Regions from separate parts of the Pantoea sp. Z09 genome, predicted to be linked through region 2. Evidence: predicted binding sites of a transcription regulator. Region 2 holds the regulator's gene; each other region holds the start of a gene.
What was found. Region 2 encodes LexA, which represses DNA repair genes until DNA is damaged. Its sites were predicted from a motif close to TNCTGTATGTACATACAGNA; they were not measured.

Region 1: the regulator LexA is predicted to act here: its motif matches at 1,222-1,241, upstream of MC269_RS10245 (metal-dependent hydrolase).
Region 3: the regulator LexA is predicted to act here: its motif matches at 1,313-1,332, upstream of uvrB (excinuclease ABC subunit UvrB).

The regions. Positions count from the first base shown of each region.
Region 1 is NZ_CP092373.1:2,136,511-2,138,778, reverse strand. It holds gene MC269_RS10250 (L-cystine transporter) at 1-459, opposite strand, end outside; gene MC269_RS10245 (metal-dependent hydrolase) at 614-1,204, opposite strand; gene kduD (2-dehydro-3-deoxy-D-gluconate 5-dehydrogenase KduD) at 1,345-2,106, opposite strand; gene kduI (5-dehydro-4-deoxy-D-glucuronate isomerase) at 2,123-2,268, opposite strand, start outside.
Region 2 is NZ_CP092373.1:3,591,632-3,593,899, forward strand. It holds gene dinF (MATE family efflux transporter DinF) at 1-686, opposite strand, end outside; gene lexA (transcriptional repressor LexA) at 822-1,436, opposite strand; gene MC269_RS17215 (diacylglycerol kinase) at 1,543-1,911, opposite strand; gene plsB (glycerol-3-phosphate 1-O-acyltransferase PlsB) at 2,041-2,268, shown strand, end outside.
Region 3 is NZ_CP092373.1:2,671,835-2,674,102, forward strand. It holds gene uvrB (excinuclease ABC subunit UvrB) at 1-1,234, opposite strand, end outside; gene MC269_RS12770 (ABC transporter ATP-binding protein) at 2,107-2,268, shown strand, end outside.

The DNA.
Region 1 (2,268 bases), 1.5 Mb from region 2:
GTTGCTCTGGATAGCGGCCAGACGCGCGCTCTCCTGCGCGCCCTGTACCAGACCCTCGGCGCTGAGATGGAACAGGCCGGTAACGAAAACGCCGACCAGCGCCGAGATAGCCGTGGTCACCAGCAGCACGCCGATGGTCAGCAGGCTGATTTTGCCCAGCGACGAGGCGTTATGCAGACGCGCCACCGCGCTGAGGATCGAGGCGAACACCAGCGGCATGACAATCATCTGCAGCAGCTGCACGTAGCCGTTGCCGACAATATTGAACCAGCTAATAGAGGTTTTCAGCACCTCGCTCTGCTGACCATAAATCGCCTGCAGCGCCAGTCCGAACAGCACGCCGATCACCAGGCCGACCAGCACCTTTTTCGACAGGCTCCAGCCTTGACGGCCAAGGCGCGACAGCAGCAGCAGCAGCGCAACGAAGGCCACGAGATTAAGTATCAGAGGTAGATCCATATTGGCTCCAGAGAGAACGTCCGGCTGCGCACGCCGCGCCGGCACGCCAGATAATGTGACGCACGAATTAAGTGCCGGTATGTTACCAGCTCGCCTGCGCGCTCACTTATATCCAAATGGAATGGCTTATAACCAGACAGCGTTTTCTGCTGCTTTAATGCGCTTTTTGCGTAGATATCAGTCGGGAAACGCCATTTTGCAACGTATCGAAGAGCTGCGACGGCCACCCTTGCGCACCAAAAGAGGGCGCGCCCGGCGGGAACCAGAGCGCGTAGCCCACCAGCGCCAGGCAAAGCGTGCGCTCCAGCTGGTTGCCTTTCTGGCTTCTGAGAATGGGCAGGCGAAAACGCCAGCGGCACGGCCACAGCAGCGGCACGCCGGCGGGCGTCAGCATATCCGCCACAATATGGCTGAGATAACCAAGCGTCATGCCCTGCAGGACATCCGCAGGCAGCAGCCAGTCGTCCGGCACGTTGATCTGAAACAGCCACAGGCTGGCCGCTACCGCCAGCAGGCTATGGGTAAAGCCGCGATGGCCAAAGGCGCGCGCGATAGGATAGGAGAGCCACTTCAGCCGCTGGCCGAGCAGCGACTTAGGGTGATCGATATCAGGCAGCAGGCAGGTGAGCAGCGAGGCGGAGATAAGGTGCCACCAGTCAGCCTGCGCCAGCACGGGCGTCAGCTCCGCGCGCTTGGCAAAAATAGCGGTGGCAATAGCGAAAATTACGTGGCCTTCGCCCGTCATGATAAAACCTGGCTGCAAACTGTCGATGCATCCAGTATAGGGATTTATCCAGTAAATGAGAAGTTGTGACGCTGTAACGAGGCGTGAATTTTTTCACGACACAGCGGCAGGGCGCCGCCGTGTCGTCAGGCAAGAAAGGCTTAGCGCGCCAGCCATCCGCCGTCGACGGCCAGCGTATAGCCGTTAACATAGTCTGAGGCGGCAGACGCCAGGAACACCACCGGCCCCATCATATCCTCCGGCACGCCCCAGCGTGCGGCGGGAATACGCCCCAGAATCTCCGCGCTGCGGCCTTCGTCGCTGCGCAGCTGCTCGGTATTGTTGGTGGCCATATAGCCCGGCGCGATGGCATTAACGTTGATGCCGTGCTTCGCCCACTCGTTTGCCATCAGGCGCGTCAGCCCCATTACCGCGCTTTTCGACGCGGTGTACGAGGGCACGCGGATGCCGCCCTGGAACGACAGCATAGAGGCGATATTGATGATCTTGCCGCCGCTGCCCTGAGCGATAAACTGGCGCGCCACCTGCTGCGACAGGAAGAAAACGCTTTTACTATTGATGTTCATCACATCATCCCAGTCCTGCTCGCTGAAATTAAGCGCGTCTTCGCGACGGATGATCCCGGCGTTATTGACCAGAATATCGATTCTGCCGGCGGCGGCCACCGCCTGTTCCACCACGCCCGGCACCTGTTCGGTGCGGATCAGATCCGCCTGAAGCGACCAGAAGCGGCGGCCCAGCGCCTCGACGCGCTGCTGCGTTTCCGTGGGATCGTCGCGGTTGACCCCAACGATATCGCAGCCGGCCTGTGCCAGCCCCAGCGCCATACCCTGGCCGAGACCGGTGTTGCAGCCGGTGACCAGCGCGATTTTTCCTTCCAGATTAAATGCGTTAAGTATCATGAGAGCGCCTCCTTTATTAGCGCAGATCGCGGATGTTGACATGATCCATGTCGTCGAATACCTGATTCTCGCCGACCATGCCCCAGATAAAGGCGTAACGTTCGGTGCCGACGCCAGCGTGAATCGACCAGCTGGGGGAGATGACCGCCTGCTCGTTATGCA
Region 2 (2,268 bases):
CCGCGCCAGCTCTTTTTCAGCATCGCGAGGGAAATGCCGCGCATTTTCAGCACGCGCCATACCATCGCCAGCCCCACCGCCAGCGTCACGTATTCCGCCAGCGCCGTGGCGGTCGCCGCGCCCGCGACGCCCCACTTCAGCCCGAGCACCAGCCAGAGGTCGAGCAGGATGTTGACGGCGTTGCCGACCACCAGCAGCACCACCGGCGCGCGGGCATACTGCACCCCCAGCAGCCAGCCGAGCAGCACCATATTCGCCAGCGTCGCCGGCGCGCTAAGCCAGCGGATATGAATAAAGATTGCCGCCTGCGCCAGCACCTCCGGATTGCCGCCCGCCAGCCGTCCCGCCAGGGCGCTTAGCGGATCGCGCAGCAGAATAAACAGCGCGCCGGCCAGCAGCGCAATGAGCAGCGGCTGCGTCAGGGCGCGCGCCAGCGCCAGCGGATCGCGCGCGCCGAACGCCTGAGCGGTGATGCCCGTGGTGCTCATGCGCAGAAAGAGGAGCAGCATAAAAACGAAGCTGGTGATGGTTGCGCCAATGGCTACGCCGCCAAGATAAACCGGGCTGTCGAGATGGCCGATAACGGCGGTGTCCACCAGGCCAAGCAGCGGCACGGTGATATTGGAGAGGATCATCGGCAGCGCCAGCCGCCAGAGTTGTCGGTCGTTTGCGGTGAAGAGACGCATCAGCCGGTCCATGCCTGAAGACGTAAAAGAGAGAAGCGCGGCGTGAGGGCGCAGAGTGCAGCCCCGACCGCTTTAGCAAGCGTTAGCGTTCAGACGCCCGACAAAAAGCCGCTGCAGGCGTCTGAAATCAGCCGGTCAGAGCCACTCGCCGTTGCGCACCACGCCTACCGCCAGACCTTCTACGGTCAGCGACTGCGTGCGGGTGTCGACGATAATCGGCTCGAAGTCGTTGTTTTCCGGCAGCAGATGCACCACGGTGCCCTGTTTTTTCCAGCGTTTCACGGTGACTTCATCATCGATACGCGCGACCACGACCTGGCCGTTGCGCACGTCCTGCGTTTTATGCACCGCCAGCAGGTCGCCATCCATGATGCCGATATCTTTCATCGACATCCCGGCGACGCGCAGCAGAAAATCAGCGGAAGGCTTAAACAGGTCGGGATCGACTTTGTAGTGCGTCTCGATATGTTCCTGCGCCAGCAGCGGCTCGCCAGCGGCGACGCGGCCGATTAGCGGCAGGCCGTTTGACTCTTCCTCTTCCATCAGCAGGCGAATGCCGCGTGATGCGCCGGAAACGATCTCAATGACGCCTTTACGCGCCAGCGCCTTCAGATGCTCTTCGGCGGCGTTCGGGGAACGGAACCCCAGCTGCGAGGCGATTTCCGCACGCGTTGGCGGCATGCCCGTCTGGTTGATATGGTCGCGAATCAGGTCATAAACCTGTTGCTGCCTGGTGGTTAATGCTTTCATCCCGCCCCCTGGTTGTTTATACAGTCGCTGTGAGTATATACAGGTATTGGCGAAATGAAAACCAAAACCCAGGGAAATAACAGCCGTTTGGGGAATTGTGGAAAGCCTAGCGCAAATGCGACCAAAGCAGCGCGATCCAGACAAAGAGCGCCAGTATGATAGCGAGCAGTACGGCGGCGGAACCCATATCCTTCGCCCGGCCAGCCAGCGGATGACGCTCCTGGCCGATGCGGTCGACCACCGCTTCGATAGCGCTGTTGAGGATCTCGACGATAATCACCAGCACCACGGAGCCGATCATCAGGATGCGCGCGACGGTGTCGACATCCAGCCAGCAGGCGACAAGGATAGCGATAATGGCGGCGGACGCCTCCTGGCGAAACGCGGCTTCATGCTGCCAGGCGGCGCGCAGCCCTTGCCAGGAGTAGCCGGCCGCTTTCACAATTCTCAGTAAACCGGTGGTATTACTTGCCATAGTGAGGGAACCCTTTGAGTTGTTTGACGTCAATGTCTGGGCCGGATGCGTTTGGCACCACCACAGATCTTCGCAGCACTTTCTGGTATGCTTGCGGCGCTTTGCTAACAAGAGGCTTCATGTTTGTCTATGTCAGGTTGGCGTAAACTCTATTATAAATTGTTGAATTTACCACTCTCGGTTCTGGTAAAAACCAAGGCTATTCCGGTCGATCCGGTTTCCGAGCATGGGCTCGATCCCACGCGGCCGATTATGTACGTGCTGCCATACGATTCCAAGGCGGATTTGCTGACGCTGCGCCAGCAGTGTCTGAAGCATAATCTGCCCGATCCGCTGTCGCCGCTGGAAATTGACGGC
Region 3 (2,268 bases), 920 kb from region 2:
CCTGATCGATCACCTCGCCGCCCGATTTCTCCAGCTCGTAGTTGCCTGGCGTCGCCGAAACGTAGATGGTCTGCGGCGCCAGCGCCTCGAACTCTTCGAATTTCATCGGACGGTTGTCGAGGGCCGAAGGCAGGCGAAAGCCATACTCCACCAGCGTCTCTTTGCGCGCGCGGTCGCCTTTATACATACCGCCGATCTGCGGAATGGTGACGTGCGATTCATCGACGATCAGCAGCCCGTCGGCGGGCAGGTAGTCGAACAGCGTCGGCGGCGGCTGGCCCGGCCCGCGCCCGGAGAGGTAGCGCGAGTAGTTTTCGATGCCTGAGCAGTAGCCCAGCTCGTTCATCATCTCCAGATCGAACTGGGTGCGCTGCGTCAGGCGCTGCTCTTCCAGCAGCTTATTGTTCTCCAGCAGCACGCGACGGCGATCCGCCAGCTCGACTTTGATATCTTCCATCGCCTGCAGAATACGTTCGCGCGGCGTCACGTAGTGGGTTTTCGGATAGATGGTAAAGCGCGGCACGGTAGAGAGGATTTGCCCGGTCAGCGGGTCGAACAGCGACAGCCGCTCGACCTCTTCGTCGAACAGCTCGACGCGCAGCGCGGTATCTTCCGACTCCGCCGGGAAAATATCGATCACTTCGCCGCGCACGCGGAAGGTGCCGCGCTGAAACGCCTGATCGTTGCGCGCATACTGCAGCTCCGCCAGACGGCGCAGAATGCTGCGCTGGTCGATAATCATGCCGCGCGTCAGGTGCAGCATCATTTTCAGATAGAGATCGGGGTCGCCCAGGCCGTAGATAGCAGAGACCGACGCCACCACGATAACGTCGCGGCGCTCCAGCAGCGCTTTGGTGGCCGACAGACGCATCTGCTCGATATGTTCGTTTACCGAGGCGTCTTTTTCGATAAAGGTGTCGGAGCTGGGCACATAGGCTTCCGGCTGATAGTAGTCGTAATAGGAGACGAAGAACTCCACCGCATTATCGGGGAAGAACTCTTTCATCTCACCATAGAGCTGCGCCGCCAGGGTTTTGTTGGGCGCCAGCACCATCGCCGGCCGGTTGAGATCGGCGATCACGTTGGCGACGGTAAAGGTCTTGCCGGAGCCGGTCACGCCGAGCAGCGTCTGATGGGCAAGACCATCCTCCAGCCCCTCTTTGAGGCGACGAATCGCCTCTGGCTGGTCGCCGGAGGGCTGGAAGGCGGAATTTAGTTTAAAGACTTTACTCATGACTTGCGGTTCCTGCTGAAGAATGCGGCGGGTAGCCGAGTCATTTTACTCTGCCGTGGCGATTTTGCCAGAAAATAATACTGGATAAACCACCAGTAAGCGGGCAAAGTGAGGTGCGCAGGCCGCGCCGCGCTTAAGCCGGTGTAACCAGGAGAAAAGGTTTTTGCCGTTGCGCAAGGTTATCCCCAGCCGGAGCGGATTTATAACATTTGTCAAGAGAGCGTCATTAAATTTCAGTCAGGTTACGCAGCGGATAATTCTCAGGCTTGTTTTTTAATAACTCGTTGTTTTTAAAAAAATTATGTCAAAAGCCCAGTTTCTCAGCATTATGTAACCAGGCCGCGTATTTCCTCGCTTGCGCTCTGTTTTCACGGTCTAATGCACAAGGTTATCCACAGGAATAGTGGATAACTAAGCACAGCCCTTTGCCCATCGGCTGTGCATAATTTTTTGTTGTTAAGCCACACGCGTGAAAAAAAATTTTTTCCGCTTAAATTCCTGCCAGAAACGGCGACCTCCGCTATGCTTTTTCAGCCTGCCGCCTGCTTTTTGCTCAGCCGCCTCCGCCTGCAAGAGAGGACATAATTCAACAGGCTGCCCGTTTGTTGCTCTAATGCACCAGAAACGTTAAGTCATTAGCACCGTGAAAGTGCAGCGCCCTGATTAACCCTGGCAATTGTTAAGCACCATTTACCAATAACCGGTAAATCGTGCCTGCCCGCGCCGGTTTAAGTGAAAGGCGATTCTGGCCCGCTAATTGCAGGGTATTTCCGCGAGAAAATGTCGGGGCGAGCGCGCCGCCGTGGAAGACTTGTTTGCCATACGTCAAAGCGCGGAAGCATTCAGGCGAAATCTGGAAAGAGGAGAGTCAGATGCTGAGTTTACGTTCGGTGAATCAGTTTTACGGGCAGAACCATATCCTGTGGGATGTGGATCTCGACCTGCCGCCCGGCACCTGTACCGGCGTGCTGGGTCGCCCAGGCATGGGCAAAACCACGCTGGTGAACTGTATTATGGGCCGTCTGCCGATCAAC